DNA from 2 places in the Gordonia marina genome. Region 1 is predicted to be linked to the other one. Evidence: riboswitches for the same ligand, from Rfam matches in the RefSeq annotation. Region 1 holds a riboswitch; the other holds the start of a gene.
The links. A riboswitch is a leader RNA that binds a small molecule or an ion and turns the genes downstream of it on or off. The one in region 1 is predicted to bind cobalamin.

Region 1 (11,057 bases):
AGCGGTCGATGCTGATTCTCGTCGCCTACGCGGTCGCGGTGGCCTCGCTGACCGTGCAGGGAGGCACCATCGGGCCGTTACTCGCGATGATCGCCCCCAAGGACGACGGCTCGCGCGCGGCCCAGGACGCGGCCGAACGCGAGCGGCTTCTGCAACTCATCCGCGATGCCGCCGAAGCGGTACCGGAGCCGGAACCCCCGGCCGGCGACGACCGTCAGGCGGAGTTCGAACTCGCCCTGCGGCACCGGATCGCGGTGCTCGACGCCCAGCGGGTCGCGCTCCTCGACGCGCGCGACGACGGCACGTTCGACGCCGACATCCTGGAGGAGGCGCTGATGAACGTGGACGCGTCCCAGATCGCCATCGAGCTGCGGGGTCGGCACGTCGAATAGCGCGCCGCGGGGACTGTGGTGTCGTCGATGGCGGAGGTCCTGCTGGGGAGAGTCGGCGTGTCGTTGGACGGATGGCCTGTGGGTGTGTCTGGTTCCAGGGTGCGGCCACGGAACATCCCCGCTCGTGCGGGGAGCACGCTCGTCAAGCGCGCCGAGCGCCGCCAGGCGAGTTTCGGTCTCGGCTGGCGCGAGGTCGCCCAGCTCGCGCTGATGGTCGCCAGCGGCTACGACCGCGATTCGTTCCGGACGTCGGGGTGTCGTGGCGGGACGCGTCGACGCCGAGCTTCGCGGATTCAACGTCGGCCGGCAGAAGTACCGGCTATCGGATCTCTGGGTGATGTCTCGGGGGACCTTGACGAAGATCGACCTCGACGCCGACTGACCGTGATGTGAAAGGCGAGGGTGCGCTCCCCTGTGAAACAGGGGACACCCTCGCCACTTCCGAGAATACCCGAACTTCCCGGCCCCGTGACGGGGGCGGTAGAGCGCGCCGGCCCCGGCGCGGAACATCCCCGCTCGCGCGGGGAGCACACCTGCTCACGCACGGCGTCCGTTGCCGCACCGGGATCATCCCAGAGGGGACACCGCTTCCCGGAATGGGTTGCGGTCGACGCCGAGCCTATCGCGTTCGGCTGGTGGGCGATTCGACAGGCGTGAGGCTGCATAGGCGTCGCGCTGGGTTCAGTGCGACGACGTGTGTGTCGTTGTGTCGAGCGAGCTAACATGTCTCCAAAACGTGTTAGCTTTGTGGATAATTTTTAACATGAATGGCGAATGTGTTGAAGGAGCTACCACGTGGCATGGAACCCGGAAATTCCCTTCAACGATCTGCCGTCACTGCCGCCGGTCGGTCTCGATCTTGAGCCCAAGCGGGTCCTCAAGGCGACGATCGAGGCCCGGACCGCGCTGGCCACGCTTGCTCAGGCCGGTCAGTTGCTGCCGAACCCCAACATCCTGATTCACGCCGTCCCGCTCCTGGAGGCGCAGGCGAGCTCTGAAATCGAGAATATCGTGACGACTGCCGACGAGCTGTTCAAGCACGCCGATTCTGGCGGAGGTGATCACGCCACCAAGGAAGCGTTGCGGTACCGCGGCGCACTGTTCGCAGGGGTCGAGTCGATCCGGGATCGACCGCTGACCGCGACGACCGCTGCCCGTGTCTGCTCAGAGTTGCAGGGTCGTGAGATGACGGTCAGGACGATGCACGGAACACGGATCGCCAACCCGGCAACACGCGAGGTCATCTATGCGCCACCCGAGGGCGCGGAGATCATCCGGGAGAAGCTCGCGGACTGGGAGCGCTTCGTGCACGCCGACGATGGACTCGACCCACTGGTACGCATGGCGCTCGCGCACTTTCAGTTTGAGGCGATCCATCCGTTCCACGACGGGAACGGACGCACGGGCCGTGTCATCAATATCCTGATGCTGATCGAAGCCGGACTGCTGCGTGACCCCATCCTCTACTTGTCGCGCGCGATCATCGCACGGAAGAACGACTACTACCGCCTGCTGCGCGCGGTGACGGCCGAGGGCGCATGGATCGACTGGATCCTGTACATGCTCGAGGTGGTGCGCGAATCGGCGACCTCGACGACGCGCAAGATCGGTTCGATTCGTTCGTGTCAGGAAGAAATCGCCGAGCGAGCCAGAGGTGCCACCCCCGGTGGACGTGACGCTCAGTTCCTTGCAGTCCTCTTCGAGCAGCCGTACTGCCGCATCAGCACGGTCGCAGATCGGTGCGATGTCTCTCGCCAGACTGCCTCGACCTGGCTGCATGCGCTGGTGGAGGCTGGGCTTCTCAGCGCTGTGAAGGCCGGCCGGGAGGTCCTCTTCGTCAACGACGAGTTCATGGACGTGTTGACGCGCCCGGAATGAACTGGGCTTCCGCGATATCAGAACCTGCGGTGCATGCCCCACCGGTGATCACAGCGGTGACTGTAGACGACGGGTCAGACGCCGCCGTGGCGTCGTACGCCGGCTGTCAGGCGTTCGACTCCGCGTCCCGGAGCGTGGACACGGTGTCCCGGACGTTGTTCGCCGAGCTCCGCAGGCTGAACGCGTCGATCACCTCGAAGACACCCACCACGACCAGCAGGATGCCGGAGACCAGGGCGAGCGTCGCGATCGACGTGAGCGGGCTGACGATCAGGATGATGCCGGCGATCACCGTGATGATCGACAGGATGATGCCGGCGACGCGGCCGGGGACGCCGGGGGAACCGGCGAACAGCGAGAGGTTCGAGAAGCCGCGGAAGATCCAGGTGATACCGATCCAGATCGCCAGCAGGGCCAGCGACGACCCGAGGTGCCGCAGGGCGATGACGCCCAGGATCACCGAGAGGGTTCCGGACACGAACGTCAGGAGACGCCACCAGCCGTCGGCATCGGGCACACCGAACGTCGCGATGACCTGGAAGATGCCGGAGATGAGTAGGTAGATACCAAACAGGACGGCGACGACGACCAGCGTCTTACCCGGCCAGACCAGCACGATGATGCCCAGCACGATCGACGCGATACCGATCCCGAGCAGACTCTTCCACGTGCGATCGACGATGTCGGACACGCCGCCGAGAACCGCTGCGCCCACCGGATTGTTCGTTGTCATGGCTTCCCCTCCTGGTCAGACAGCACGGACACGGGTGTGCCGGCCGCTCATGGTGACGATATCCCCCGGGAGGCGGCGTCGCGACAGTTGAAATCACGCGGGTCCGACGGCCTGCGCGGGAGAACACGGTGGCGCGCGGCCTCGAGTTTTCGCCAGTATGTGGTTGTGGCACACGCGAGTCGAGGCAGAGGCCTTTCTGGAACCCCACCGGAGGAAGAACGGGGCGCCTCACGTGACGGGCGGTCCGTAGGACCGGACCGCGCCCGTGTTTGACTGGCCGCTCCTGCGGGGACCGGTTCCGAGCGTCGTGGTGATCCTCGGCGCCGTCTCCTGCATCTACCTTCTCGCCGCCCGGGGACGGCGTGGATGGTGGTCGCGGACCGTGCCGATCGTCGTGATGATCGGCGTGATCGTCAGCGTCATCGCCGACAAGGTGATCGACCACGTCCTGTATTCCGCGTCCGTGCCCGTGGAGGTCCTGGCATGGATCGGGCTCGGCGCGGGCGCGATCGCCCTGGGCGTCGCCAGGGCATGGCGAGCGACGTGGTGGCAGCGCGGGGTCGTGGTCGTCACGGTATTGGTCGTCGTCGCCATGGCCGCGAACAGCGTCAACCGCTACTACGGCGAGTTCCCGACATTCCGCGCCGCTCTCGGGTTGCCTGCCGCCGGTGAAGTCGCCTTCAAGTCGGTGTCCGCGGTGGTCGAGCAGCCGCAGCTCCCGGTGAGTGGCCGCGCGCTGGATCAGGATTGGACTCCCACCGTCCGCCCGCCGGCGAAAGGCGTGGTGACGCAGGTCTACATCCCGGGAAAGGTATCTCGCTTCACCGTCACCCGACGGGCCTACATCTACCTGCCGCCGGCGTACTCGGATCCGAGAAGACCGTTGCTGCCCGTGCTGGTGCTCCTGCACGGAATCCCCGGCAGTCCGTCGGATTGGCTGACGGCCGGCGGCCTGGCGGCCACGATGGACCGGTTCGCCGCGGCCCATCGGGGACTGGCGCCGGTCGTCGTGATGCCCGACGCCACCGGGTCGTTGCTCGGTGATCCGATGTGCATGGATTCCCGGCTGGGCAACAGTGCGAGCTACCTGGCCGTGGACGTCCCGATGTGGATCCGCCGCCATCTGCAAGTGGACGACGATAGTCGCCGGTGGGCCATCGCCGGACTCTCCTATGGCGGCACCTGCGCGTGGCAGCTCGCACTCCGCAGGCCGGCCACGTATCCGACGTTCATCGACCTGTCGGGGGAGGTCGAGCCGTCACTCGCTACCCGGGCGCAGACGATCCGGGTCGCGTTCAACGGAAACGCGGCCGCCTACACCAGGGCCACTCCGCTCCACATGCTGGCCGCCGCGCCGCATCCGTCGGTGGCGGGAATCATCGGGCTGGGCCGAGCCGACACCACCTTCGGTCCCCAGCAGCGGCTGGTGTACGCGGCCTGTCGGCATGCGGGTATCGACGTTCGTCTGCTTGTGCTTCCGGGCGCGCACACCTGGCAGGTGTGGAGCGTCGGGCTCCGGAGGAGTCTTCCCTGGTTGGCGTATCGACTGGGCATCACCGCACCGTGACCGGGCGGACGAACCAGGGAAAGTCGTCTCGTGACCCGGCACATCTCGGCGCGCGCCGTCGTCTGGTTCAGCCCCGCAGATCCCGGGCGATCCACTCCGCCACGGGCTCTCCGCCTGCCAGATGGTCCACGACCAGCCGTTCGACCCGATCGGGCCGCATGCCCGAATACCAGGTGCCGTCCGGGTAGACCGCCATCACCGGGGCGAGGGCGCAGGGGAACAGACAGCCGGTGACGGTCGTCAGGACGTCGTCGTCGCCGAGCCCGCGATCGGCCAGCGCCCTGCTGAGCGTCGCGGCGGATTCGCGGGCGCCCTCGACGCTGCATCGGGGTCCGCGGCAGACCAGCACGTGACGGGTGAAGGCGGGGACCTGCTCCCAGGCCGGCGAGAGGATCGGTGCGGTGGTGGTCCGGGCCGGCGTGCCGCCGTCGTCGATCGCCCGCTCGAGCAGTCCGGCGAAGCCGTCGTGGTCGGTGAGCAGGGGAGCGACGCGCACCTGCGGCGTCGGTGTTCCGGCAGGCCGGGTGCGCAGCCAATGTCCGACGATCCGCGCGATCCACGAGTCCTGCTTGGCGTCGCCGAGGGTCTGCCCGCTGATCAGCAGCACCGCCCGTGCCCCGGCGCCGGTGGCGTCGTCGAGCGCTTCGGTGATCGTCGTGTCCGATCCGCCGAGCACCGCGACGCGGAACTCGATGTCCGGCCGGGCGGCGCGGAGCCGGCCGAGTGCGGTGGTCAGCGCGCGGGCCGGGGCGTCGCCGCGGTCGGTGGGGGCGGTGACGGTCACCCAGTCGGCCGTCATCGCGTTCCCCGGCCGGGGCCGCCGATGGTCCCGCACAGCACGACCATCGGCGCGCCGGTGCGCGGATGCGGCGTGATCTCGACGTCGAGCCGGTACACATCGGCCAGCAGCTCGCGGGTCAGGACATGCGCGGGCGGCCCCTCGGTGACCAGCAGGCCGTCGTCGAGCACGATCAGATGGTCGCAGTACATGGCCGCCAGCTGCAGGTCGTGCAGGGCGGCGACGGTGGTGATCGGCAGCGAGCGCAACAGGGTCAGCACGTCCAGTGAGGCGGACGTGTCGAGGTGATTGGTGGGCTCGTCGAGCAGCAGGACTCTCGGCTGCTGCACCAGGGCGCGGGCGATCTGCGTCTTCTGGCGTTCGCCGCCCGACAACGACTGCCACGTGCGGGTGCGCAGTTCCTCGATGCCCAGCCTGGCGAGGGCGTCGTCGACCAGTTCCCGCGTGTCGACCCGCCGGAATCGGCTCCCGGCGTGCGGAATGGTGCCCAGATCGACCACCTGCTCGACGGTCAGCTCGGTCTCGGTAGCCGAATGCTGTTCCACGGCGGCCACGACGCGTGCGAGCTCGCGGTGCGGATAGCTGCGCACCGGCCGGTCGCCGAGGAGCACCCGGCCGGTGTCCGGACGCGTCCAGCGGGCGATGGTCGAGAGCAGGGTGGTCTTGCCCGACCCGTTCGGCCCGATGAGCCCGGTGAACCCGCCGGCCGGCGCGGTGGCGGTGATCCCGGTCAGCAGCCGGGCCTCGCCGACGGCGTATCCGACGTCCTCGAGGCGGATCGGCAGCGCCGGCGACGTCGTCCCGGTCATGCGGCCGCCCCGTGCCGTCGCAGAATCCAGACGAACGCCGGGACGCCGATGATCGCGGTGACCAGGCCGAGCGGCAACTCCTGCTGATTCAGGATGCTGCGGGCCAGGATGTCGGTCCACACCAGAAGCAGAGCGCCGAGCAGCGCCGTGACCGGCAGCATCCGCCGGTGCAGCGGCCCGATGATCAGGCGGGCGACGTGCGGCACCACCAGCCCGACGAAGCCGATGATGCCGGAGTTCGCGACGATCACCGCGGTGCACAGCGAGACGGCGATGTACAGCGTCCAGCGGGTCGCGGTGACGGAGATGCCGAGGCTCGACGCGGCGCGGTCGCCGAACGCGAAGGCGTCGAGCGTGCGCGCGTACGACCAGACGACGCCGAGCGTGAGGACCACCATGACGGTGACCAGCGTGGTCGACGGCCAGCGGGCACCGGCCACCGAGCCGAGCGTCCACCGCAGGACCGCGGCGGCCGCGTGCGGATCGCTGAAATAGACGAGCGCCGACGAGATCGCGGCGCCGCCCTGCGCGACGGCGACGCCGGCCAGGATCAGCCGGTTGGGCAGCAACGCCCCCGTCCGGGTGGTCGCGATCGCGAAGACCAGAGCCAGGGCGCCGAGCGCGCCGAGGAACGCGGCGACACCGACCGGGCCGAGGCCGGCCCCCACTCCGACGCCGAGCCCGGTCACCAGGACCAGGACCGCGCCGACCGATGCCCCGGACGACATGCCCAGCAGGTACGGGTCGGCCAGGACGTTCCCGGTCAGCGACTGCAGGACGGCGCCGGCGACGGCCAGGCCGGCGCCGGCCGCGGCGGCGGTCACCACGCGTGGCATCCGCAGATCGACGACGATGTACTCGTTCCCCGCGCCGACACCGGTGTGGAACCCGAGGCGTGCGCCGACCGCGGCCGCGACGTCGCCGAGGCTGAGTCCGACCGAACCGATCACCACGCCGGCGCCGATGCTCAGCGCGACCAGTACGACGAGCACCGCCACCAGCATCGGAAAGGTGACGCGCGACCGGCGCGGCGCGGCCGGTGCGCCGGTGGTCCGGGTCAGCGCTTCGCCAGCGCGTCGGACAGCGTCACAGCACCGTCGATGGTGCGCGCCCCCGGCGTCGACTCGGAGAACGGGATGACGATGTACGACTTGTTCTTCACGGCCTTCAGGCCCGCCAGCGCCGGGTCGCTCTCCAAGAACTGCCGCTTGGCGTCGGCGCGGGAGAAGTCAGCGTCGATCAGCACGATGACGTCCGGGTCGGCCTTGATGACCTGCTCCCAGCTGGTGTCGGCCCAGTTGCCGTCCAGGTCCGCGAAGACATTCGTGGCGCCCACCGCGTCCATGATGAGTTGCGGTCCACCGCTCTTCGCGCCGACCGAGGGGGTATCGGTGGCGTCGTCCCACCACATGATCGTGGTGCCCTTGCCCGCGTCCTTCTTCTTGAGCTCGGCGAGGGTGTCGCGCATCTTCTCGTTCACGCCGTCGGCGGCGTCGGTGCGGCCGAAGAGCTTGCCGTAGTCGGACACCTCACCGGCGATCGCATCCCACGACGACGCCGCGCGGTCGGCCTTGTTCTCGCAGCCGAAGGGCGAGACATAGGTCGCGATGTCCAGCTTCGCCAGCTCCTCGCGCGTGCCGATGCCCTTGTCGGCGAACGCCGAACCGTACGACGCGGCCACGAGATCGGGCTTCTTGCTGATCACGGTCTCCAGGTCGGGGTACTTGGGGGCGATGACCGGGATCTTGTCGTAGGCGGCCTTGAACTGCGGGGCGATCTCGTCGTCCAGGTAGGCCGTGCCGATCATGTCGTTCTCGGCGCCGATCGCGAGCGCCGACTCGGTCGCACCCTGGTTGACGGTGATCGCGCGGGTGGCCGGGGCCTTCAGCGTGACGGTGTGACCGCAGTTCTTCAGGGTGATCGCGCCGTCGGTGGCCTTGTCGTCGGTGCTGCTGCCGCAGGCGGCGAGCGTGAGGGTGAGCGCGGCGGCGGTGCATGCGGCCGCGACGGTGGTGAGGGTGCGCAAAGCGACCCGCCTTCCATATCTCGTGGAATCGGTTCACGTCGCGGCCGGTCTCCTGGCTACGCAGGGTCTACCGGGAACCACACCTTCCCGGGCGCTGAGCGCCCAGTGGCTGGGGACATACCCCGTCGTGGTACCCGGACCTGCTCACAGTGGCGAGAACCGCGCCGGCACTTCACCGGACTTCCCGAACACCGCGACGTCGCCTGCATGGTAGCGCGCGAACGGTGGGACGCTATCGGACAGGTACACAGGTACTTCTGTCGATGATCACCGGCGACCGGGTCCATCGTGGGAACATTCCTTGATGAGGTCACCGCGTGCCGGCATGCATGGCACGGTTCGTCATCGTGTCGGTGCAGTGCTGGCGATCGTCCTCCTCGCCGTCGTCGAGCCGGGGTGGCGATCGGCTCCGGTCTCGGCGGCACCACCGATCCCGCCGCCCTCGGCGGACCCGTTCTACCGATACGACGGTCTGCTCGGCGCCTATGCACCCGGCGCGGTGCTCCGGACCCGGTCGGTGCCCTTCGGCTACCGCGGGGCGACGGCGCCGATCCGCAGCTCCCAGGTGCTGTACAGGACCACCGATCAACAGGGGCGGCCGACGTCGACAGTCGCGACGATCCTTCAGCCCCCGGTCACCGGACCGCCGAAGCTGCTGTCGTATCACATGGCCTACGATGCGCTCGGGCCGCAATGCGACCCGTCGTACACGCTCACCGGCGCGGGTTCCCCCGGCGCGGCCGGAACCCTGGAACAGGGTGTGATCAGCGGATATCTCTCCCAGGGGTACACGGTGGTGGTGCCCGACTACGAGGGCCCCGATCTGCAGTGGACCATCGGGCGGGAGGCCGGATACGCCGCGCTCGACGGGGTCCGCGCGACGCAGAAGATCCTGCGGCTGCCGACGACCACGCCGGTCGCCATGGCCGGATACTCCGGCGGTTCGGTGCCGACGCAGTGGGGCGCGGAGGTGGCGCCGTCATACGCCCCGGAGATCCGGCTCATCGCCGCTGCGGCGGGCGGACTTCCGGTCAACCTCGCGCACAACCTGCCCTACGTCAGCGGAAGCAAGGACTGGGCGGGAGTGATCCCGGCGCTGATCGTCGCCTATCGGCGCGCGTACTCGCTGGACACCGATGCGTTCCTGTCCGCACGGGGCAAGAAGATCGTCAAGACGGTGTCGTCGCAGTGCATCAACGCCTTCGCCGCGAAATATCCGGGGCTGACCGACGCGGACATGGTACGACCGCCCTACCGTTCGCTGCTCGACGTGCCGGGTGTCGTGCGGGCGATCAACGACAACATCATGGGCACATCCGGTACCCCGCGCATACCGATGCTCCTCGGCGTCGGTGACGTCGACGGCACCGGTGACGGGGTGATGATCACCCGCGACGTCGAGAGTCTCGCGTACTCGTACTGCCGCCGCGGTGTGCGGGTGTCGTACGCGCAGTTCACCGGCAAGGCGCATGGAGAGGCGTTCATTCCCTTCCAGGAGCAGACCGCGCGCTTCCTCACCGACCGCTTCGCAAGGAGGCCGACGGCCTCGAACTGCGCCACGCTGAGACCCGGTGGCGGCCTCAGCCCGACCTCGGTGCCGTGACGGCACCGACCGATGAAGGAATCGCCATGGCCGGTCCGTTCGACTCGCACCTGAACCGGGTGTTCAGCAAAGGGTTCTATCGGGACAAGGACTTCGACTTCTCGGTGCGGTGCGTGCTCGGCGCGTCGGCGCACGGGGGCTCGGATGTGGGGGAGGTACTCGCCGCCATCGACGGCGTCCCCGACGGTGATCATCAGCGCTGGTTCGACGCGTGGCTCGCCCTGGGACGACGCGTGCGGGCCGACGCGGACGCCGAACGCGACGCGGGCCGGACGGTGAGCGCATCGTCGTCGTACCTGCGAGCGGCGACCTACTTCGCCGTCGCCGTGAACGCGGCGAGCGCACTCAAGCACGACGACCCGCTCCTTCCGACGTTCCGCCTGCAACGCTCCAGCTGGGACGCGTTCGTCGACGCGTGCGGACAACGTGTCACCCGCGTCCAGATTCCGTACGACGGCACGACGCTGCCCGGCTACTTCTTCCGGACGGTCGGCCACGAGCAGCGCCCCACGCTGATCATGGTCAACGGCAGTGACGGAGCGATCAGCGACCAGTGGTCCTCCGGAGCTGGCGCGGCCCTGGCCCGCGGCTATCACGTGCTGATGTTCGACGGCCCCGGACAGCAGTCGATGCTCTTCGAGCGGGGGACCCGATTCCGCGCCGACTGGGGCGCGGTACTGACGGCCGTGGTCGACTTCGCGGTGGCGCAGGACGGCGTCGACCCCGACCGCCTGGTGGGGTACGGGATCAGTCAGGGCGGCTACTGGCTGCCTAGCGCGCTCGCGACGGAGCACCGGCTCGCGGCCGCGGTGGCCGATCCGGGCGTCGTACGCGTGGCGGCATCGTGGGAGTCGTCGATTCCCGCGAGCTTGATGAAGCTCTTCCACGCGGGAAAACGCGAGGCGTTCGACCGCGACATGGCCCTCGGAATGAGACTCTCGCCGACCGCGGCGCGGACCTGGAAGTTCCGCGCCCGGCCGTACGGGCAAGACAGCTACTACGACACCCTCGCCGAAGTGGATCGATACGTCCTGTCCGACACTGAGGCCGCGCGGATCACGACGCCGCTGATTCTCACCGCTCCAGAACACGAGCAATTCTGGCCGGGACAGTCGGAGATGCTCGCGGAACGGACCGGTGGTCGCGCCGAGGTGGTGCACTTCACCGCGGCGGAGGGCGCCGACTACCACTGTCAGCCGCTGGCGCGCCGTCTCACGGAGACACGGGTCTTCGCGCGGCTGGATCAGATC
Region 2 (11,057 bases), on a different contig from region 1:
GGTGTCGCGGCGCGGGTCGTCATCGGCCAGGCCCCAGGTGTCGAACACACCGGCCGGCATGAACGGATACGGCAGCACCTCGACGTAGCCGTCGGTGGCCAGGGCGATGCCGACGGCGCGGCGCCGGTGCTGGCGCGGAGTGAGGCCGGTGCCGCCGGGGGCGCTCGGCAACACCGCGGGGATGTCTTCCAGACCTTCCAGGCGCAGGACCTCCTCGACGAGGTCGGCGGGCTGCCGCAGGTCGGGACGCCACGACGGCGGGGTGACGCTCAGGGTGCCCGCGACGTCGTCGACCGCGGCGCCGACCTCGCGCAGTCGTGCGACGGTGGTGCCCGCGGGGTAGACGACGCCCGCGGTGCGGTCGGGCAGGTCGGCGTCGATCACGATCGCCGCGACCGGCGGCACCTCGGCACGCACGTCGGCGAGCGGGCCGGCGATCTCGCCGCCGGCGACCTCGGTGATCAGCGAGGCGGCCCGATCGGACGCGACCGCGGTGATCTCCGGATCCACCAGACGTTCGAAGCGCTTGGCGGCCTCGGAGCTGAGCTTGTGCCGCTTGCCGGTGCGGAAGACGCGGACCTGGTCGAAGTTCGCCGACTCCAGCAGGATGCGCGTGGTGCCGTCGGTGACCTCGGTCGCGGCGCCGCCCATCACGCCGGCCAGCGCGATCGGGCCGGAGTCGTCGGCGATCACCACGTCCTCGGGATCGAGGGTGCGTTCCACGCCGTCGAGGGTGGTCAGCTTCTCCCCCGCCCGTGCGGCCCGCACGACGACGGTGCCGGTCACCTTGTCGGCGTCGAACGCGTGCAGCGGCTGGCCGAGCTCGATCATCACGTAGTTGGTGACGTCCACGATGGCCGAGATCGGCCGGATCCCGGCGACCATCAGGCGCTTGGCGATCCACCACGGGGAGATCGCGGTGGCGTCGACGCCCTCGATCACGCGGGCGGTGTAGCGGGTGGCCTTGCCGTCGTCGTCGAGCCGCACCGGCCAGGACGCCGGCCCGGTGACTCCCTCGGCCGGCTCAGCGATCGACGGGACCGCCGCCGGGTCGGCGTAGTCGACGGCGAAGGCGCTGGCCAGTTCGCGGCCGAGGCCACGCATGGAGAACGCGTAGCCGCGGTCCGGGGTGACGTTGACGTCGATCGCGACGTCGTTCAGACCGAGTACCTCGTGCGCGTCGGCGCCGGGCTCGGCGGTCCCCGGCGCGAGGACCAGGATGCCGGCGTGGTCGGTGCCGATACCCAGTTCGGAGACCGAGCAGATCATGCCGTTGGAGACCCGGCCGTAGGTCTTCCGCGCGGCGATCTCGAAGTCACCGGGCAGCACGCAACCGGGAAGCGCCACGACCACCAGGTCGCCTTCGGCGAAGTTCCGGGCGCCGCAGACGATCTCCTGCAGCGTCGTGCCCGCGTCGGTGGCCTCGGCATCCCCCGTCGCTGCGCTCGCCCGGTCCCCGACGTCGACGCGGCAGAAACGGATGGGCTTCTTGAACTCGGTGAGTTCCTCGATCTCCGCGACCCGCCCGATCACCAGCGGACCGGTGACGGCCGGGAACGGTTCGACGTCCTCGATCTCGAATCCGACGCGGACGAAGCCGGCGTCGATCTGATCGGTCGACGCCGACCAGCCGGGAGCTCCGGCCTGCAGTGCTTCGGTCAGCCAGGACTGGGAGAGGCGCACGGGGAACTTCTTTCGCGTGAGTGCGGGGTGTGACGGTGTCTGCGGTGGGCCGGGGCTTAGAGCGCCGCGCCGAACGGGAGGGTGAAACGGATGTCGCCCTCCACCATGTCGCGCATGTCGGGCAGGTCGTTGCGGAACTGCAGGGTGCGTTCCAGCCCCATGCCGAACGCGAAGCCGGTGTACACGTCGGGGTCGATGCCGCTGGCGCGCAACACGTTCGGGTTGACCATGCCGCAGCCACCCCACTCGACCCAGCCGGCGCCGCCCTTCTTGCCCGGGAACCACACGTCGACCTCGGCGGAGGGCTCGGTGAACGGGAAGTAGCTGGCGCGCATGCGGGTGGTGGTGTCCGGGCCGAAGAGCGCCTTCGCGAAGGTCTCCAGGGTGCCGCGCAGGTTCGCCAAGGTCAGGCCCTTGTCGACGGCCAGGCCCTCGATCTGGTGGAAGACCGGGGTGTGCGTGGCGTCGAGTTCGTCGGTGCGGAACGTCCGGCCCGGGCAGGCGACGTAGATCGGCACCTCGCGGCTCAGCATGGATCGCACCTGGACCGGAGACGTATGCGTCCGCAGCACCTGCCGCGACCCCTCGGGAGCGATATAGAAGGTGTCCTGCATGGAGCGCGCCGGATGATCGGGCAGGAAGTTGAGCGCGTCGAAGTTGTGATGCTCGGTCTCCACCTCCGGGCCCTCGGCGATCTCCCAGCCCATGCCGATGAAGACGTCGGCGACCTGGTCGGCGATCACCGTGATCGGGTGGCGGGCGCCGGCCCGGCGTCGCGCCGCGGGCAGCGTGACATCGAGGGTCTCGGCGACCAGCACCGCGGCATCCCGCTCGGCGGTCAGTTCGGCGGTCCGCTCGTCGAGGGCGGCGGCGATCTGTCCCCGCACCTCGTTGACCAGCTTGCCCGCCGCCGAACGCTCCTGTTTGGGGAGCGCACCGAGGGCGCGTCGTGCCAGGGCGACCGGCGACTTGTCACCGACGTGCGCCACCTTGGTCTCGGCGAGCGCCGCGAGGTCCCGCGCATCGCCGAAGGCGGCGACCGCGGCGGTCACCGCGGCGGAAAGCTCCTCCGCGGACGGGAAACTGCTCTCAACGACATCGTCAGACACCGACGTGTTCTCCCTGGGCTCGACTGGCGAATATGCACCACAAGATTAGTCGACGCACCCGAACCCGCTGCCCGCGACCCGAAGGGGCAGGCGGCGGGCGGTCTTCTGCGCGACCAGCCGGGCACGGCGCGGACGGAAGTAGGCAGCACCGTCACGGGATGCTCCGCGCCGCCCTGCCGGGGTCGAGTCACACCCCGACGGGGGCCGCCTCTTCACGAACGGCCCGCCGCGGAGCCGGATCGAACAGCCGGTCCACCAACGCGCCGAAGACGAGTCCGATCACGAGCCAGATCAGCGTCTGGTTGAGCAGCGAGTACCACCGGAACTTCCACAGCACGTCGGCGTCGAACCCGGGATAGACGATCTGTCCGGGCGCGACGGTCCTGCCGTCGATGGTCAGCGGCGTGGACAGGATATTGGTGATCGGCTGCGGGGTCTCGGTGGCGGCCCGGGCGAAACCGAACTGGCCGCTGTGCGCCACGTTCGCCGACAGATCGCCCAGCGACGGCATCACGGCGAGCACGATCCCGAAGACCACCAGGAACCCGACGACGCTGACGATGATCGACGTGCCGCGCCCCAGCCGGGGCGTCAGCTTGACCGCCGCGTACACGGTCAGGCCGAGCAGGATCAGCGAGATGGCCACCATGCCCAGGTACAGGTGTCCACGGGCCTGGATGGTGAAGTCGTGACCGATGGCCGGCGGATTGGCCGGTACTTGACGAACGGCAGCAGGAATACGCCGAGGTAGCCGAAACCGGCGATCAGCCACGCCAGAGTGCGCGGACGGATCGAGAACCGGCCGTGCAGCACCACATACGCGACCGCCACGAGCGCACCCATGGCGATGGAGAACCCGATGATGCCGGTGGCGATCCCGACGGTCGACTGGATGGTCCGGCTGAAGATCTCCGGCCCGTCCGGTTCGACCGCCCGGCCGGCCGCCTGATTCAGCGCATGCAGGGCGTCGTCGCGCCCCGACTCGTAGTCGATGGCCTTGTTGATGACGGGTTCGGCGAAGACCTTGGCGAAGATGAAGCCCAGCACGCCCGCGATCAGACCGGCGAGCGCTCCGCGCCCGATGACACGGAGTTCCATGATGTCGGTCCCCGCTCAGTGGCAGGGGAAGCCGAGGAAGTGACGGGAGTCGTGCACCCATTCGTGCACGACCATCGTCTTGCCGAAGACCGACGTCATGCCCTCGTCGACACCGATGAAGTAGTACGCCAGCAGTGCGAGCAGCACCGTGATGCTCAGGATCAGGGCGACGCGTCCGGCCGACAGCGCCTCGGCGGAGATGCCGGCGCGCGGGTCGTGGGTCGAAACATGTGTGCTCATCGGGAGGGCCTCCTTCGGGGTGGTGCGCCCCGTCGTCGTCGGATGTCGAGCATGACGGCCGCGTATCTGACTCGATCCCCGGCCATCCGGTGATCTCACAGTGGCGCCACCGTCCCGGAGTCCCACCGGGTTCCGCTGGCCGTCGTACCTTCTCAAGCTGACCACCCGACATCGTCGCAGGTCAAGCCGGTGACCGATTTGCCACGAAGGTCGCATCCAGGGCGCGATCCACTCTCCCGGCACCGGGTAGATCTACGCATCGGGCACCCCGCAGGACTACTCGACTTGTCTCTTGGGGCCGCTGCAGCACGTTCGCGGGACCCCGATCACGGTAGGTTTGTCCCAAGCTTTGCCCCCGTCGCTCTCGCCCAGGAGGAATAGTGCCCGTCGCACCAGGTTCTGACATCGCCGGTTACCGGGTTGTCGCCCAGCTCGGGTCGGGCGCCATGGGCGACGTCTATCTGGTCGAGAACCCGCATCTGATGCGCCGGGAAGCGATGAAGGTGATCTCGGTCGGCGGGACCTCGAACCCCGACTTCCAGACGCGCTTCACCAACGAGGCCCGCACCGCGGCCGCCCTCGATCACCCGAGCATCATCACCGTCTACGCGTACGGCGTGGAGAACGACGCCCCGTGGTTCACCATGAGCTACCTCGACGGCCCCGACCTGGCGTCGGTGCGGCTCTCCACCGCCGACGTGATCAACGCCGTCTCGCAGGTCGCCGACGCCCTCGATTACGCGCACGCGCGGCAGGTGGTGCATCGCGACATCAAGCCGGCGAACATCGTGATCACCCGCGACGAGCACGGCAAGCTCCGGCGCGCCGTGGTGCTCGACTTCGGCATCGCGCGGCTGGCCGACTCGCCGCAACTCACCGCGGCGAACTCGGTGGTCGGCACCATGGCGTACACGGCGCCCGAGATCATCTCCGGCCAGACCGCCGACGCGATGTCCGATCAGTACGCGCTCGCCTGCACCACGTACACGCTGCTGGCCGGCACCACGCCGTTCCACGGGGACACCTCGGCCGCGATCATGATGGCGCACCTGCAGCAGCCGACGCCGTCGATCGCCCAGGTCCGTCCCGACCTCGCCGCGCTCGCCCCGGTGCTGGAGCGCGCCATGGCCAAGGCCCCGGCCGCCCGCTTCCCCGACTGCCGCACCTTCGCCGCGGAACTGCAGCGCGCGCTCGGCCAGACGCCGGGCGGCACCGCGACCGCGGTGGCGCCGGTGCCACCGGCCGGCGCGCCGAGTCAGCCGTCGCACCCCTCCCAGCCGTCACATCCCTCCCAGCCGTCGTATCCGACCGCGAACACCGGCGGCCAGCCGTCGGCGATGCCGCCCGGCTTCACCGGATTCCCCGGTCAGCAGAGCCATCCGAGCGTGCCGGGCACGGCCGGACAGACCGCGTGGTCGCCGATGGCGTCGTACCCGGGCCAGCCCGGCTATCCCGGCGCGCCCGTGCCGCCGAAGAAGAGCCGCAAGGCGCTGTGGATCTCACTGGCGGCGATCGCCGCGGTGGTCATCGTCGCGGTGCCCCTCGGGATCTTCCTCGCGAACATGGGCGGCGACGACGACGCGCCACCGACCGCGTCCGCCGCCACACAGGCTCAGCTGGCGTCGTTCGTCGGCACCGTCTGCGCCGTCCAGCACGACGCGCTGTACTGCTGGGGCAACAACGGCGACGGCCAGCTGGCCGACGGCACCAAGGACGACCGGGCGACACCGGTCAAGATCAACGGCCTGACCAATGTCACCGCCGTCTCGGTCGGCGGATACCTGCCGAGCAGCAGTGATTCGTCGGCGACGATCTCGGTGTGCGCCGTCGCCGACGGCCACGCGTACTGCTGGGGCAGCGGCCTGTTCGGCGTCCTCGGCGACCAGGACGACGGCGACCGCGGCACCCCCTACCAGGTGCCGGGGCTCGGCAAGGTCACCGCGATCGCCACCGACTTCCACACGACCTGCGCGGTCTCCGACGGCGACGTCTACTGCTGGGGCTGGAACGCCAACGGCGAGGGCGGACGCGGCTCCAGCGCCGGCCAGATCAACACCCCGACCAAGGTCGACGGCATCGGCGGCGTCGCGTCGATCTCGATGCGGCTGGGCACCACCTGTGCCCTGACCACCGAGCACAAGGCCTACTGCTGGGGCGATAACCGCAACGGCCAGCTCGGCAACGGCAACACCAGCGACGAGTACCAGCCGCAACTCGTCGGGAATCTCCTCGACAAGAAGGTGACCTCGATCGCCGTCGGCGGCGGGTCGTCGAGCACCAGCCGGTTCAGCCAGGTCTGCGCCGTCGCCGACCACCAGCTGTACTGCTGGGGCGCCCCGATCGGCGACGGCTCCAGCGATCAGACGACGCCCGCGCTGGTGAGCGGAGTGGAGAAGGTCGAAGCGGTCACCACCGACCTGAACACCGTGTGCACGGTGGCGTCGGGCGACGTGTACTGCTGGGGCAGCGACGGCTACTCGCAGGCCGGCGGCTCCGGTGATCCGAAGATCGTGAACTCACCGCGTCAGGTCAACGGCCTCAGCAAGGTCACCGCGGTGATGACCGGCACGCTGACCAGCTGTGCCCGCTCCGGCGACGACCTCTACTGCTGGGGTGACGGAGAGATCGGTCAGCTCGGCAACGGCAGCAAGACCGAGAAGACGGCGACGCCGCAGAAGGTTCAGTTCCCGGCGTGAGCTGAGGCGTAAAGGCAGATCGCCGACGCGGCCGCGAGGTTGAGACTCTCCGCGCGGCCGCGGATCGGGATCGACACCCGATGGTCGGCGGCGGCAAGGACGTCGCCGGGCAGGCCGTGCGCTTCGTTGCCGAAGAGCCACGCGTGCGGCCGGGCCAGCAGCTCGCCCGCGGCGGGCAGCGGCACCTCCCCGTCCATCGTGGTGGCGAGGGTGGTGCGGCCGGCAGCACGGATACGGTCGAGCGCCCCGGCGATGTCACGGTCGGTCAGCAGCGGGACATGGAAGACGCTGCCCGCGCTGGCCCGGACGCATTTGCCGTTGTGCGGGTCCACGCAGTCCCCCAGCAGCACCACCGCGTCGGCGCCCATCGCGTCGGCACAGCGAATCAGGGTGCCGAGGTTCCCGGGCTCCCGTGGTTCGACGGCCACGACGAGGAATCCGGCGCCCGCGAGGGCGTCGTCGTCCACCGGTCCGGTCAGGAGTTCACAGACCGCGATGATGCCGGGCGCGGTGGTCGTCTCGGCGAGTTTGTCCGCGGCGCGCGCGTTGAGCAGGTGCACCGGAAGACCGGCCGCTTCGGCGCGGTCGATGAGCCCGGCGAAGCGCTCGGCGTCGTCGGACCGGACCAGCAGCTGTTGTGCCCGGCCGGTGGCGAGGGCGGCGTCGACGCTGTTGGCGCCCTCGGCGAGGAAACGGCCCTCGGCACGTCGTACCGGGGCGCGATGAAGCTTGGACAGCGAAACGACCCGTGACGAGCGTTCGGTGAGAACGTCCATCACGGGTCGTTTCGGTGGGTGCTGATCGGCGACGATCAGGCAGCCGGCGCGTTGACGTCGGCCGGGAGCGCCTTGCGCGCGACCTCGACCAGGCCGGTGAAGGCGGTCGGGTCGGTGACGGCCAGGTCGGCCAGCACCTTGCGGTCCACCTCGACACCCGCGAGCTTGAGGCCCTGGATGAAGCGGTTGTAGGTCATGTCGTTGGCGCGGACCGCGGCGTTGATGCGCTGGATCCACAGCTTGCGGAACTCACCCTTGCGTGCGCGGCGATCGCGGTACGCGTAGGTCAGCGAGTGGAGCTGCTGCTCCTTGGCCTTGCGGTAGAGGCGCGAACGCTGGCCGCGGTAGCCCTTCGACGCTTCGAGGGTGCTGCGGCGCTTCTTCTGGGCGTTGACGGCCCTTTTCACACGTGCCATGAGTATCTAGTCCTTCACTAACGATTCTTGAAAGTCACTTGTTGAGCAGGCGCTTGATGCGCGGGGCGTCGGCCTCGCTGACCACCTCGGTGCCGCTCATCCGGCGGGTGACGCGCGACGACTTGTGCTCCAGGAGGTGGCGCTTGCCGGCCTTCTCGCGCACGATCTTGCCGCTGCCGGTCACCTTGAATCGCTTCGCGGTGCCCTTGTGAGTCTTGCTCTTAGGCATGAATTTCCTTCATTCGGGCGAAGTCCGATCCCGGGCCGGCTGGCCGGCTCGGGATCGACTCCGCGTGAGTGGGGGTTTCGGGGTGGGTGCGGCTCAGGAGCCCGAAGCGGACTGCTTGGCCTGCGCCCTGGTCTTGGATCCCTTATGCGGGGCCAGGACCATGGTCATGTTGCGGCCGTCCTGCTTGGCCGAGGTCTCGACGAAGCCGTAGTCGGCGACGTCGCCGGCCAGCCGCTGGAGCAGCCGGAAGCCCAGCTCGGGGCGGGACTGCTCGCGACCGCGGAACATGATGGTGACCTTCACCTTGGAACCCGCTTCGAGGAACCGGACCACGTGACCCTTCTTGGTCTCGTAGTCGTGGTCGTCGATCTTCGGGCGGAGCTTCTGCTCCTTGATGACGGTCATCTGCTGGTTACGGCGGGACTCGCGCTGCTTCTGCGCCGCCTCGTACTTGAACTTGCCGTAGTCCATGATCTTGCACACCGGCGGGCGCGCGTCGGGCGCGACCTCCACCAGGTCCAAGTCGGCTTCTTCAGCCAGGCGGAGCGCATTTTCAACACGCACGATGCCCACCTGCTCCCCGCCGGGGCCGACAAGTCGAACCTCGGGGACGCGGATGCGGTCGTTGATGCGGGTCTCGGTGCTGATGTGGCCTCCTCGATCAATGTTTCTCTCTCGCCGACCGGGCTGGGCGGTGGCGGAGTAACAAGGGGGGCTTCGAACCGTGGACGCCATCGATCGCGGGCCGCGCCCTTCCCTACGGAAGGTCGCGCTGCACCGTCGTCGTACGATGACGTGACCGGAACCGCAAAACTGCGCGTTTCTCGCTCATCGAGCTTGTCGAAACGTCACGTCGGGCGGTGGGATTCGAAGATCCTCTTGCTACCCCGACAGAGCCGGGGCGGTCGTGCTGTGCCAGTCTAACAGTCGTGAGCGCAGATTCCCACTCGACCGATCCGTCCGGCACGCCGGAGTCCTCCGCCGACGACCAGGTCCGCGAGCTGGCCACCATTCCGGCCATCGAGGTGATCACCCGCGCCGCCGTCATGCTGATGAGCGCGGCGGCGGAGAAGATCGGTCCCGAGGCCGGCGGTGACGAACAGTACCGCGACCTGCCGGAGGCCCGCGCCCTGATCACCGCGCTCGCCGGTCTCGTCACCGCCTCCGCGGGCGACCTGGGCCTGCACCGCAAGCCGATCCGCGACGGCCTCACGGCCCTGCAGCTCGCGTTCCGGGAGGCCAGCGCCTACCCCGACGCCCCGGGCGAGGGCCCGGGCGAGAAGCTGACCGGCCCGGTCAAGGGATAGTCGTTCCCGCTGGTAGCTTGCAGGCATGTTCGGTAAGGCACGACGTCAGCAGCAACACATCGATCACCTGGCGGCACACGTGCGGAATCTCACGGGTCTTTCGGGGGTTCTGGCCGAAAGGGCGGGAGTGGACCAGCGCGAACTCGCCGCCCTCGAAGCCGACGCCGACCCCGGCCTCACCTCTGAGGTGCGCGGATTGGCCGACCGTGGTGACGCGGTAGCCGCCATCCGCGCCTACCGCGTGGCCACCGGCGCGGGATTGATCGAGGCGAAGGACGCCATCGACGCCTACACCACGCGACGGCCTTAGTCTCTCGTTCTCAGACCGTTGCATCGACGGTCATCATTCCCGCTTCTGCGACGGTCTGCGAGCTACCCCCTACCCCGCGTTGCCGGAGCCCATCGACTTGCGGATCTCGTCGAGCTTGGCTTTCGCGGCCTGCTCGCGCTCGGCGAAGAACTCGTCGAACGACATGCTCTCGGGCATCGCGGCGAGCAGTTCCTCGGTGCCGATGGCGAGCGCGGCGCGCTGCTCGATCTTCTCCCGGACGTGGTCGAGGGTCGGTTCTCCGGCGCGCGTGTAGCCGGTGACCTCCTCGTACGACGGCGCGCTGACGCCGGGCATCTCGACCACCTCGGCGTCGAGGATGGTGTCGGGATCGATCGGCTGGTCGGCGCTCATGGCCCCAGCCTAGTGGCGGCGCCGCTGGCGGCGCCGGACGGTCCAGCCGAACCTGGACGCCGCTGGCGATACCTGACCAGCGGCGTGGAAGTCCGCCAGCGCCGTCCGACGACGCCCGCGCGATCAGCTGGCGGACTCCTCGGCGGGGAGCAAGGGCCGCAGGAAGCCGCCGGTGTGTGACGCCGGGGTGGCCGCGATCTGTTCGGGGGTGCCCTGCGCGACGACGGTGCCGCCGCCGCTGCCACCCTCCGGCCCCATGTCGATCACCCAGTCGGCGGTCTTGATCACGTCGAGGTTGTGCTCGATGACGATCACCGTGTTGCCCTTGTCGACCAGGCCGTTGATCACCAGCAGCAGCTTGTGGATGTCCTCGAAGTGCAGGCCGGTGGTGGGCTCGTCGAGCACGTAGACGGTGCGGCCCGTCGAGCGCTTCTGCAGTTCGGCGGCCAGCTTCACGCGCTGCGCCTCGCCACCGGACAGCGTCGGCGCGGGCTGCCCGAGGCGCACGTAGCCGAGGCCGACGTCGACCAGCGTCTTGAGGTAGCGGTGGATCGAGCTGACCGGCTCGAAGAATTCGGCGGCCTCCTCGATCGGCATGTCGAGCACCTCGGCGATGGTCTTGCCCTTGTAGTGGACTTCCAGCGTTTCGCGGTTGTATCGCGCACCGTGGCAGACCTCGCACGGGACGTAGACGTCGGGCAGGAAGTTCATCTCGATCTTGATGGTGCCCTCGCCCATGCACGCCTCGCAGCGGCCGCCCTTGACGTTGAACGAGAACCGTCCGGGCTGGTAGCCGCGCACCTTGGCCTCGGTGGTGGCCG

Region 2: another riboswitch for cobalamin. It lies ahead of ACSEEN_RS06460 (CbtB domain-containing protein); the one in region 1 lies ahead of ACSEEN_RS12285 (ABC transporter substrate-binding protein).

What each region holds. Positions count from the first base shown of each region.
Region 1 covers NZ_JBPSDN010000017.1:138-11,194, reverse strand. The annotation lists gene ACSEEN_RS12325 (cation:proton antiporter) at 1-392, shown strand, start outside; gene ACSEEN_RS12320 (hypothetical protein) at 652-774, shown strand; gene ACSEEN_RS12315 (Fic family protein) at 1,188-2,270, shown strand; gene ACSEEN_RS12310 (HdeD family acid-resistance protein) at 2,377-3,003, opposite strand; gene ACSEEN_RS12305 (alpha/beta hydrolase) at 3,269-4,570, shown strand; gene ACSEEN_RS12300 ((2Fe-2S) ferredoxin domain-containing protein) at 4,638-5,369, opposite strand; gene ACSEEN_RS12295 (ABC transporter ATP-binding protein) at 5,366-6,178, opposite strand; gene ACSEEN_RS12290 (FecCD family ABC transporter permease) at 6,175-7,170, opposite strand; gene ACSEEN_RS12285 (ABC transporter substrate-binding protein) at 7,236-8,204, opposite strand; cobalamin riboswitch at 8,230-8,415, opposite strand; gene ACSEEN_RS12280 (lipase family protein) at 8,530-9,807, shown strand; gene ACSEEN_RS12275 (alpha/beta hydrolase family protein) at 9,834-11,057, shown strand, end outside.
Region 2 covers NZ_JBPSDN010000007.1:159,272-170,328, reverse strand. The annotation lists gene pheT (phenylalanine--tRNA ligase subunit beta) at 1-1,683, opposite strand, end outside; gene pheS (phenylalanine--tRNA ligase subunit alpha) at 1,740-2,792, opposite strand; partial or broken gene ACSEEN_RS06465 (CbtA family protein) at 2,980-3,890, opposite strand; gene ACSEEN_RS06460 (CbtB domain-containing protein) at 3,906-4,130, opposite strand; cobalamin riboswitch at 4,170-4,315, opposite strand; gene ACSEEN_RS06455 (protein kinase domain-containing protein) at 4,511-6,826, shown strand; gene ACSEEN_RS06450 (TrmH family RNA methyltransferase) at 6,811-7,602, opposite strand; gene rplT (50S ribosomal protein L20) at 7,638-8,018, opposite strand; gene rpmI (50S ribosomal protein L35) at 8,053-8,247, opposite strand; gene infC (translation initiation factor IF-3) at 8,341-8,913, opposite strand; gene ACSEEN_RS06430 (DUF1844 domain-containing protein) at 9,177-9,554, shown strand; gene ACSEEN_RS06425 (hypothetical protein) at 9,580-9,864, shown strand; gene ACSEEN_RS06420 (hypothetical protein) at 9,934-10,236, opposite strand; gene uvrA (excinuclease ABC subunit UvrA) at 10,360-11,057, opposite strand, start outside.